2 regions of the Streptomyces sp. NPDC091416 genome follow, and region 1 is predicted to be linked to the other one. Evidence: riboswitches for the same ligand, from Rfam matches in the RefSeq annotation. Region 1 holds a riboswitch; the other holds the start of a gene.
The links. A riboswitch is a leader RNA that binds a small molecule or an ion and turns the genes downstream of it on or off. The one in region 1 is predicted to bind cyclic di-AMP.

Region 1 (5,367 bases):
GGCTCGGCCGGCACCACCCTGTCGTCCGCAAGGCTCTGCACGACGTCCTGGACGCCTCGCTGGCCGACCTCACCAGGTTCGACTGCCAGCCGCTGCCGGGGCTGCTGGCCGAGAAGCTGCTCACGCACAGTCCGCAACTGGACCGGGTCTTCTTCGGCAACAGCGGCACGGAGGCGGTGGAGACGGCCCTCAAGTTCGCCCGGTACGCCACCGGGAAGCCGAGGATCCTGTACTGCGCGCACGCCTTCCACGGGCTCACCACCGGCTCGCTCTCGGTCAACGGCGAGGCCGGCTTCCGCGACGGCTTCGCCCCGCTGCTGCCCGACACCGCCATCGAGCTCGGTGACCTCGACGCGTTGCGCCGCGAGCTGAAGCGGGGCGATGTGGCCGGCCTCGTCGTCGAACCGGTCCAGGGCAAGGGCGTGCACGCCTCGCCGCCCGGTTTCCTGCGCCAGGCGCAGGATCTGCTGCACAAGCACAAGGCCCTGCTCATTGCCGACGAGGTGCAGACCGGCCTGGGCAGGACCGGGGACTTCTACGCGTACCAGCACGAGGAAGGCGTGGAACCCGACCTGGTGTGCGTCGCCAAGGCGCTCTCCGGCGGCTACGTACCCGTCGGGGCGACGCTCGGCAAGGACTGGATCTTCAAACGGGTCTACTCCTCGATGGACCGGGTCCTGGTCCACTCCGCGAGCTTCGGCTCCAACGCCCAGGCGATGGCGGCCGGACTCGCGGTCCTGGCCGTGATGGAGGACGAGGAGACGGTGGCGCACGCGCGCCGCATGGGTGACCTGCTCCGCGCACGGCTGGCCGCACTCGTCGGGCAGTACGAGCTGCTGCACGAGGTGCGGGGGCGCGGGCTGATGATCGGTATCGAGTTCGGCCGGCCGTCCTCGCTGAAGCTGCGCAGCCGCTGGACCATGCTGCAGGCGGCCCGCAAGGGACTCTTCGCGCAGATGGTGGTCGTGCCGCTGCTCCAGAAGCACCGGATCCTGACACAGGTCTCCGGAGACCACCTCGAAGTGATCAAGCTGATTCCGCCGCTGGTGATCGACGAGGCGGATGTGGACCGCTTCGTCACCGCGTTCACGGCCGTGATGGACGACGCGCACAGCGGCGGCGGACTCATGTGGGACTTCGGGCGGACCCTGGTGAAGCAGGCCGTCGCCAACCGCTGACGTCCGCAGAGATTTGCCTCGGAGGCAAGAAATTTGCCTCCGAGGAAAGGTCCTGGCCCAATGGAGGCATGAATCCTCCAGAAGGAGGGGCGGCCGACGAGCTGCCCGGGGTCGCACCGCGCCTGCGTGAACTGCGCCGCAGCCGTGGTCTCACCCTGGAGACCGCCGCCCAGCGGGCCGGACTCTCGCCCGCCCACCTGTCCCGGCTCGAAACGGGCCGGCGCCAGCCCTCGCTGCCGATGCTGCTCGGACTCGCCAGAATCTACGGTACGACGGTCTCCGAGCTTCTCGGCGAGATCCCCCCGGAACGTGACGCGATCGTCCGGGGCCGCAGGTTCGAGGGCGCCGAGGCCGACGGCTGGATGTACCAGCAGGCCGGCGGTCCGGGCCGGGCGATGCAGGCCCTGCGCGTCCGGGTCCCGCACGGCGCCCAGGGCGACCTGGTGCGCGTGCACCCCGGCGAGGAGTGGCTGTACGTCCTGGCCGGGCACCTCAGGGTGACGCTCGGGGAAACGGTCCACGACCTCGCCCCCGGCGACAGCGCGCACTTCGATTCGCTCACTCCGCACCGGATCGCGGCCGTGGACCGTGACGGTGCCGAGCTGCTCTTCGTCCACACCCTGCTGCAGAGCCCCGCCGCCGAGCTGTGTCTCGGCAGCGGGATCCACCGTCGCTGAGGCGCTGTCCCCGCCGCCGGTCCGCCGGTCGCCAGAGAGGACCTGTCATGTCCGATTCCGAGAACTACGACCCGCTCGGCCCGGGCCGGCCGAAGAACTACGACCCGCAGGAGAAGAAGATGCCCCGCGGGCTCGTCATCAGGCTGTTCGCCTACCTGGTGGCCGGACACGTCATCGCGGGCTTCCTCTATCTGCTGTTCGCCGTGGGGATGCACAACCAGTAGGCGGGCGGGCGGACAGCCGTCGCGGCTGTCCGCCCGGGTGGTCAGCCCTCGTCGAGCAGGCGCTCGCGCAGCCGCTCCCGCGTCTGCGGTGTGATCCCGAGGCCGTCGGCGAGGTAGCGGTCGGTGCCGCCCCAGGTCTCGTCGATGGTGGCGAAGGCGGCGGCGAGATAGTCGGGGTGGGCGCCGAAGAGCGGATTGAGCAGCTCCATCACCTCGGGGGACATCCCGGCGGCCGAGGTGTCGGTGCGGCGGACCTTGTAGCGGCGGTGCGCGTCGTTGGACTTGAGGTAGTCGGCCTCGATGGCCTCGCGCTCGACGCCGACGGCGAGCAGCGACACCGCGATCGAGAGCCCCGCGCGGTCCTTGCCCGCGGCGCAGTGCATCAGCGCGGGCACGCTGTCCTCGGCCAGGGCGTGCAGCACCCGGCTGTGTTCGGCCGTGCGGTCCAGGATGATCCGGCGATAGGAAGCGACCATGCGGTGCGTCCCCTTGCCGTCGGCCAGGATCGACCGCAGCTCGTCCATGTTGCCGTCGCGCACCATGCGCCAGAACTCCGCGCCGTCTGCCGGGTCGCTGAGCGGGATGCTCACATTGCGCACGCCCGGCAGCTCCACGTCCAGGCCGTCGAGCTTGTGGTCGGCGCCGTTGCGGAAGTCGAAGACGGTGTGCAGGCCGAGACCGGTGAGGAACGCGGCGTCCTCGGCCGTGGCGTGTGCCAGGTGGCCGCTGCGGTAGAGCCGTCCGTACCGCACCCGGCGGCCGTCCGAGGTGGGCAGGCCGCCCACGTCACGGAAATTGCGGACACCCGCCAGCTCGGGCTCCGTCGACGGGGTCTGCGGCAGCTGCTGCGTCACGGTCACTCCTGGAGGCTCTGCCGCCGGCGCGTGTCGCCCGCGGGTCCACTCTCGTGACGATACGACATTGATTCCTCAGGCAATCATCTTGGTCGTACCCGCACTTCGGGCCTGTGCGGCGGGTCCGCCCGACAGGTCTCCTCGTCGGCGGACGAGGGTCCGGATCCGCGTGGACGGCCAGACGGTGGGCATGACATGTCCGTATTAGGGCTTTTAGTCGAACATGCCCTGCTTCTACGGGAGATGAACACCCTCTCGTGAGCGGGATCATATCCGTGACGGTGTGTGGCGGCGGGGCGGCTGGGTACTCCATGCGCGGCGCGGAAATCCAAGATCCGTAATCCACGGAGTGTGACCGGAATTCCGCGCCGAATTTCCCGCACGGAATCCCGTACGGAACCCGTGGCTTGTTTCCGCCGTCCCGGCTCGCTTACGTTCACTGCAATCCGGACGGACCGCCTAATCCTGCCGCCGCCCGGAATTCGCACCCACTCACCGCGTGGCAGGAGCGGGGGACCCAGGTAAGCCGCCGACCGGGAAACCGGACGGCTCGGGGTGAAGTCGCGCCCGTCGCGACCGGACATCTCCAGTCCGAACCCGACAGCTCACCTCGTAGGCGCCGGAGAGGAAAACCTTCATGCCCATATCGGGTAAGCACCGTCGTCCCAAGTCCAGCACCATCGCCCGTGGCGTCGTCGCCGCGAGCGCCGGCGGAGCCGTCATCGCGCTTCCGCTGCTCGGCGCCACCGGTGCCCACGCCGCGGAGCAGTCCGCTCCGGCCGCCTCGAAGTCGGCCGCCGCTCACGCCACCCCGGCCCAGCCGGTCGCGAAGAAGCAGGCCGGCACCACGACCTACTCCGTGGTCTCCGGCGACTACCTGTCGAAGATCGCTGCCGAGCACAAGCTCAAGGGCGGCTGGGAGAAGCTGTACCAGGACAACCGCAAGGTCGTCGGCGACGACCCGAGCCTGATCTTCCCGGGCATGAAGCTGACCCTCGGCGGCAAGGCCTGGGGCCACGCCTCGACCACCTCCACGGGCTCCACCACGCCGTCGAAGGCCCCCTCGAAGGCCCCGGCCAAGACCGAGACGAAGGCCTCCACGACCTCGGACTCCTCGTCCTCCGACGACTCGTCGTCCAAGGAGACCTCGGCCCCGGCCACCCAGAGCAACGGCTCCGGCTACGTCCACCCGGTCCCGGGCAACCACACCACCGCCTACCGCGCCTCCGGCGCCAACTGGTCCAGCGGCAGCCACACCGGCATCGACTTCCCCGTGTCCACCGGCACGAGCGTGAAGGCGATCACCTCCGGCACCGTCGTCACCGCCGGCTGGGGCGGCGCCTACGGCAACGAGGTCGTCATCAAGCACGCCGACGGCCACTACTCGCAGTACGGCCACATGTCCTCGCTCTCCGTCTCGGCCGGCCAGACCGTGACCGCGGGCCAGCAGGTCGGCCTGTCCGGTTCCACCGGCAACGCCACCGGCCCGCACCTCCACTTCGAGGTCCGCACGGGCCCGGCGTACGGCTCGGACATCGACCCGATCGCCTACCTGGCGTCGCACGGGATCAACGTCTGATCCGGGCAGCACCGGTCCGGTGAGCCGGACCTGAGCAGTACACGGAGGGGCGGTGCGCGGCGGCGCACCGCCCCTTTGTCGTTGGCCGCCCGCACTCGGAACCGGTACGCGGTCCGTGGTGGCGGCCATCGGCGTGGCCGTCCTTATTCCCCCTTTACCAAAAACTGACCGGGTGGTCTATCTCACCACCCGTCAACCCCTTATTACGGTCGCGTAGGTCACATTCGGCGGTGCAGGATATGCCCTTGTGGCAGACGATTCGAACAACATCCAGCAGGGCGTCATCAACCGACAGGGCGCCATCGGGTCGTACGCGGCGATTGGCGACAGCTTCACCGAGGGAGTCGGTGACCCCGGCCCGGACGGAACCTTCGTCGGCTGGGCGGACCGGTTCGCGGTCCTCCTCGCGGACCAGCTCCCGGACCCCGGCGCGGCGACGGGCGCCGCTCACGGAGACTTCAGGTACGCCAATCTCGCCGTACGAGGACGCCTCCTCGACCAGATCGTCGAGGAGCAGGTGCCGCGCGCCAAGGAACTCGCCCCCGATCTGGTGAGCTTTTGCGCCGGCGGCAACGACATCATCCGGCCGGGCACCGATCCCGACGACGTGGCCGAGCGCTTCGAGCGCGCGGTCGCCGACCTGACCCGGTCGGTCGGCACCGTCATGGTCACCACCGGCTTCGACACCCGCAACGTTCCCGTACTGCGGCATCTGCGCGGCAAGATCGCCACCTACACCGCACATGTACGGTCCATCGCCGACCGCTACGACTGCCCGGTCCTCGACCTGTGGTCCCTGCGCTCGGTCCAGGACCGGCGTGCCTGGGACAACGACCGGCTGCACCTGTCGCCCGA
Region 2 (5,367 bases), on a different contig from region 1:
GCTGCCTCCCGGCCCCGCGCACCACGGACGAGAGGCTCAGCCATGCACCGCCCCGCCGCCCGCCACGTACTGCCCGAGTTCACGGAACGCACGTCCCAGGGGGCGCGCACGCTCGACCCCTACTCCAAGCTCCTCGCCGAACGGGTGGTGTTCCTCGGCACGCCCGTGGACGACACGGCCGCCACCGATCTGGTCGCCCAGTTCATGTACCTGGAACACGACGCTCCCGACCGGCCCATCTCGCTCTACATCAACTCCCCCGGCGGCTCCTTCGGCGCCATGACCGCCCTCTACGACACGATGGCCTACCTCACCTGCGAGGTGGAGACCTTCTGCCTCGGCCAGGCGGGCGCCGCCGCGGCCGTACTGCTCGCGGCGGGCGCCCCGGGCAAGCGGCACGCACTGCCGGGTGCCCGCGTGGTGGTGCAGCAGCCCGAACTCCCCGAGCCGGTACAGGGGCAGCCCTCCGACCTGGAGATCGAGGCGCGGGAACTGGCACGGATGCGCGACACGCTGACCGGCATGCTGGCCCGTCACACCGGCCGCGCCGCCGAGCAGATCGCCGCCGACACCGAGCGCGATCTGATCCTCGACGCCGAGGGCGCCAAGGACTACGGACTGGTCGACCACATCGTGCGACGCCGCGGACCGTCGCTGTCCGCGCACCCCGTGAGGTGAACCCGCGATGCAGCCACCGGAGTTCGCACCCCTGCCCGCCCTGACCCGCGCGGAGGGCGAGTTCATCGACCGCTACCTGCAAGTCCTCGACCAGGTGGGCCGGATCAATCCGGCCCACGGCGGCGACACCTACGGCGCCCTGCGTGCCGCCCAGGCGCTGACCTCCTACGCGGCCGCACTGCGGGACGCGCTCACGTCGATGCACGAGCGGGGCGAAGACCGGATCCACGCGGCCACGTTGACCCGGGCCCTGCGCGTCCTCGACGGCGAAAGGCGCTCCGGGCGGGTCACCGTGCCGCCCGACCCGCCGAGTTGATCAGCCCGACCGGCCGACACGCCCGACGTGCGGCCCGGATTTTCTCGCTCGTTCGGCGTAGGCGTTACTTCGCACGAGGGACAACTCGATTTGCGTTCCCGAAGTGGACGATGGGTGAAATCTCCCGTTCCGTAGCTGGTGCGGCACCGGTCGGCGAGACCCTGCGGTTTGCCGCAACGTCACCTGCCCACCCGAACGGATCATTCGTGATGAGCCTCACATATCACCGTTTCACCTCGGAAATCGGTCACTCGGTGAGTCAAGATCCCTGGGACGACAAGCCCCCGCCACCGCGGCGGGGCGGTCCGGGCGGACGCCGAGTCCTGCCGCCGCCCGGATGCCTGGTCGACAGGAGTGGATCGGCAGGAGTGGAGGACCCAGCACAACGGGCCGACCGGACTTCCGGTTGACCCTCGGGGTGAAGCCGCGACTGCGGCCGGGCGACTTCGCCGGCCCGAACCCGACAGGTCATCCTTCACAGGCGGCTGACGAAGGGTTGCGCATGACTGCGCAGGTTCATGTCCCGTCTCTGCTCACCCGGGCCGGTACGGCCTCGGTGATGACTCTCGCCGCCGTCGGCGGCACGCTGTTCGTGCCCGGCGCCGTGACCGACGCCCAGGCCGCCACTCATTCGATGAAGGCCCTCACCATCGCCGCGTCGAAGAAGGGCGCGCCCTACCGGTGGGGTGCCACCGGGCCCAGCCGATTCGACTGCTCCGGGCTGACGCTCTACTCCTTCAAGAAGGCCGGGAAGAAGCTCCCGCGCACGGCCCAGCAGCAGTACAACAAGACCCGCCACATCTCGTCGTCCAAGCGGCAACGCGGCGATCTGGTCTTCTTCCGCTCCGGCCGCAGCATCTACCACGTGGGCATCTACGCGGGCAGCGGCAGGATCTGGCACTCGCCCAAGACAGGGGCCGTGGTCCGCCTGGAGAAGATCTGGACGAAGAGCGTCTCCTACGGACGCGTCCGTTGAGGCCTCTCCCGCGTCCCGGCCCGCTCTCCCGCCTCAGCGCAGCAGCGGGCCCGTCACCAGGGCCAGGCCCAGCGCGGTGAGTGCCGCGCCGCTGCCGCCCTCGATCACCCGGGCGGCACGCGGCCGGCGCAGCCACCGGCCGAGGCGGTCCACCAGGAGCGCCACGACCGGGAACCAGATCAGCGCCAGGAGCACGACGATCGCGGCGAGCAGCAGCGTTCTGGGCAGGGGCGCGGCCCCGGCCGGCACGAACTGCGGCAGCAGGCTGAGGAAGAGCACGGGCGCCTTGGGGTTCAGCGCATTGGTCAGGAATCCCTGGCGCAGTGCGCGACCGGTTCCCATGCCCGCCCGCCCGCTGTCCGCCTCATCCGGCCGGGGGTCCGCCGTCCGTCCGGCGCCGCTCCTGGCCGCGTACAGGGCGCTGATCCCCAGGTAGAGCACATAGGCCCCGCCCAGCAGCTGAATGGTCCGGAACAGCACGGGCACCGCCACCAGCACGGCGGCCAGACCGGCGACGGCGAGCGCGGTGTGGAGGAGGAGGCCCCCGGCGACCCCGAGCGCGGTCGCCACTCCTGTCGCGCGCGAGGCGAGGGCGTTGCGTACGACGACGGTGAAGTCCGCGCCGGGCAGCGCGACCATGGCGGAGGCGACCCCGACGAAGGCGGTCAGTTGTGCGTCCATGGGTCAACCCTGGACCGCCGGAGCCTTTAGCGTGTACTTGCAATCTTCTGGGTCTGCCAAAAGGAACGCTTAATGTACGACCCGACACGGCTCGCGGCGCTCGTGGCGGTCGCCGAGGCCGGTTCGATCACCCGGGCCGCCGCCCGCCTGGGATACACCGCCCCGGCACTCTCCCAGCAGCTCGCCAAGCTGGAGCGGGAGGCGGGGGCGGCGCTGCTGGTGCGCCATCACCGGGGCGCCCGGCTGACCGCGGCGGGCGAGCTCCTCGCCGGACGCGCCCGGCGGGTCCTCGACGAGATGGAGCAGGCACGCCACGAACTGGCCCGCCTCGCCGGACTCTCCGGCGGCCGTCTGCGCGTCGGCACCTTCACCACCGCGGGCATCCATCTGCTGCCTCCGGTACTGAGCGCGTTCCGCCGGGCCCACCCGGACGTGGAGCTGGCCGTCACCGAGTACGAGCCGCCGGGCGGGGTGGCCGCGGTGGCCGCGGGCGAGGTGGATCTGGCGCTGACCCACGACTACGAGCCGGGTCCCGTGACGCCGCCGCCGTCAGGTGTCCTGGCCGAATCGGTCCTGGTCGAGGAACTGGTCCTGATCACGGCCGTCGGCCAGATCCTGGCGGACGGCAGCGGGCGGCTCCCGGTGACGGAGCTGGCGGGCCGCCCCCTGATCAGCAGCGCGCCCACGCATCCGCCGCGCCGCGGGGTGGAGAGCGCGCTCACCGAAGCGGGGGCGCTGCCCGCGGTGGTCTGCGAGTCGCCCGGCTACGCGCTGGTGTGCGCCCTGGTCAGTGCGGGCATCGGGATGGCGGTGGTGCCGGAGATGGTCGCCGCCATGTCGCCGACGCCCCTGTCCGTCCGGCGGCTGGAGCCGGCCTCGTTCCGCCGGACGATCTCGGTGGTCCATCGCGGTGACCGCGCGAGCCCGGCGGCTTCGACACTTCGGGCGCTGCTGCGCAGCGGATTCGGGCGGGCAGCGGTGCCCGGGTGACCCACGCGCGCAGCCGGGGATCACGGTGACCACGGCCACGGCGACCATCGCGCCCGGGTGACCCACGCACGCGGCCGGGGAAGTCAGTGCTGGACGGGAACCTGCCACGGCAGCGCGATCCAGACGGTCTTCCCGCCGTCCGGGGTGGGCGTGACGGTGAGCCGGCCACCGTACTCCTTGGCCAGCGAACGGATGATCACCATGCCGCGGCCGTTGTCCTGCTGTACGGCCGCCGGCAGCCGCTGGGGCCACCGGGGGTGACTGTCCGTCACTCCGAGGCTCAGCTGCTCCTCCCGCTCCAGCCGGAGGTCCACGGTGAAGGTGGGAGACTGCCCGAACGTGTGCTGGACCGCGTTGGTCGCGAGTTCCGAGACGATGAGCCGGACGGTCTCGCCCGTGTCCGTGCCGTCGGGCAGTCCCCATTCGGCCAGCACCCGGGCGACATAGCGCCGGGCCGCGGAGACCGATACCGGCTCGCTCGGCAGGGTGACACGTGCTTCCTGATGGTCTGCCATGGCGAGCCGTCCCTTTCCCACCCGGAAGCGACCCCGCGATCGATGGTTCCGGGTTGTGCTTCGCGCCAGATTGCCACTGATGCTGCCCGCTGTAACGGCGATCCACCAAGATATGCATATATCTGTCGCTCGAAGCGGTGAACTCTGCCCCGGATGTCCCGTAAGGGCGCCACACTGTCCGCTCGACAGGGAGTGGGAGGGAGGCACCACATGCAGCACGGCCCTGCGGTGCGACGCCGCAAGCTCGGGGAGGAACTGCGGAGTCTGCGCCATGCGTCAGGACTCACGAGCCGGGACGCGGCTCGTCTGCTCGGCTGGCACCAGTCGAAGGTCAGCCGTATCGAGACCGGCGTGAGCGGAGTGCGACCCGGTGACGTGACCCGGCTGCTCGACACCTACGGCACCGACGACCCGAAGCTGCGCGAGGTCCTGGAGGCGCTCGCGGGTTCGGCGGGCGGCGGAGGCGCGGGATGGTGGCACGCCTACCGCGGCCTCATCCCGCCGCAGTACCGCGACTTCATCAGTCTGGAATCACAGGCGCGCACCGCCCGAACCCTGGAGACGTCGGTGGTGCCGGGCCTCTTGCAGACCGCCGGGTACGCCCGTGCGGTGACCCGGGCCTCGCTCGACGGGCTGCCCGTCGGACAGCTGGACTCACTCGTGGAAGTGCGGCTGGCGCGGCAGGGGGTGCTGCGGAGCGACCCGCCGCTGAGGCTGAGCGCGGTGCTGGACGAGGCGGTGCTGCGGCGGGAGGTCGGCGGCCGCGGGGTGATGCGGGAGCAGTTGCGCCATCTCAGCAGGGTTGCCCAACTTCCGCATGTTCAGCTCCAGTTGCTGCCGTTCTCGGTCGGCGGCTATGTGGGCCTCACCGGACCTTTCGTTATCTTCTCCTTTCCGACCACTTCTGATCTGGATGTGGTCGTTCTAGACCACTTGACGAGTAGCCTCTACCTGGAGCGGAAAGAAGACCTCGAGGCGTACAGCTCGGCCTTCCGCACCCTGCAGGCACACGCGCTGTCGCCGGAGCACTCGTTGGATCTGATCGCCGCGATCGACCGCGACGGTCAGTGAACCCGGACTGCCCGAGGGAGCGTCATGTCGGATTGCCTCGCACAGCACGCGTTACGTTGGCGGCGCAGCAGCCGCAGCACGGGAATGAACAACTGCGTGGAGACCGCGCCGTTCGGTGGCCGGCGGCTGGCGGTGCGCGA

Region 2: another riboswitch for cyclic di-AMP. It lies ahead of ACIQMX_RS24650 (C40 family peptidase); the one in region 1 lies ahead of ACIQMX_RS16140 (peptidoglycan DD-metalloendopeptidase family protein).

What each region holds. Positions count from the first base shown of each region.
Region 1 is NZ_JBIVTU010000004.1:585,201-590,567, forward strand. It holds gene ACIQMX_RS16120 (aspartate aminotransferase family protein) at 1-1,178, shown strand, start outside; gene ACIQMX_RS16125 (XRE family transcriptional regulator) at 1,247-1,855, shown strand; gene ACIQMX_RS16130 (DUF6126 family protein) at 1,903-2,079, shown strand; gene ACIQMX_RS16135 (tyrosine-protein phosphatase) at 2,121-2,933, opposite strand; cyclic di-AMP (ydaO/yuaA leader) riboswitch at 3,413-3,565, shown strand; gene ACIQMX_RS16140 (peptidoglycan DD-metalloendopeptidase family protein) at 3,571-4,512, shown strand; gene ACIQMX_RS16145 (SGNH/GDSL hydrolase family protein) at 4,760-5,367, shown strand, end outside.
Region 2 is NZ_JBIVTU010000008.1:302,418-307,784, forward strand. It holds gene ACIQMX_RS24640 (ATP-dependent Clp protease proteolytic subunit) at 43-678, shown strand; gene ACIQMX_RS24645 (hypothetical protein) at 686-994, shown strand; cyclic di-AMP (ydaO/yuaA leader) riboswitch at 1,299-1,493, shown strand; gene ACIQMX_RS24650 (C40 family peptidase) at 1,497-1,970, shown strand; gene ACIQMX_RS24655 (LysE family translocator) at 2,004-2,651, opposite strand; gene ACIQMX_RS24660 (LysR family transcriptional regulator) at 2,724-3,641, shown strand; gene ACIQMX_RS24665 (ATP-binding protein) at 3,725-4,156, opposite strand; gene ACIQMX_RS24670 (helix-turn-helix transcriptional regulator) at 4,367-5,227, shown strand; gene ACIQMX_RS24675 (DUF397 domain-containing protein) at 5,252-5,367, shown strand, end outside.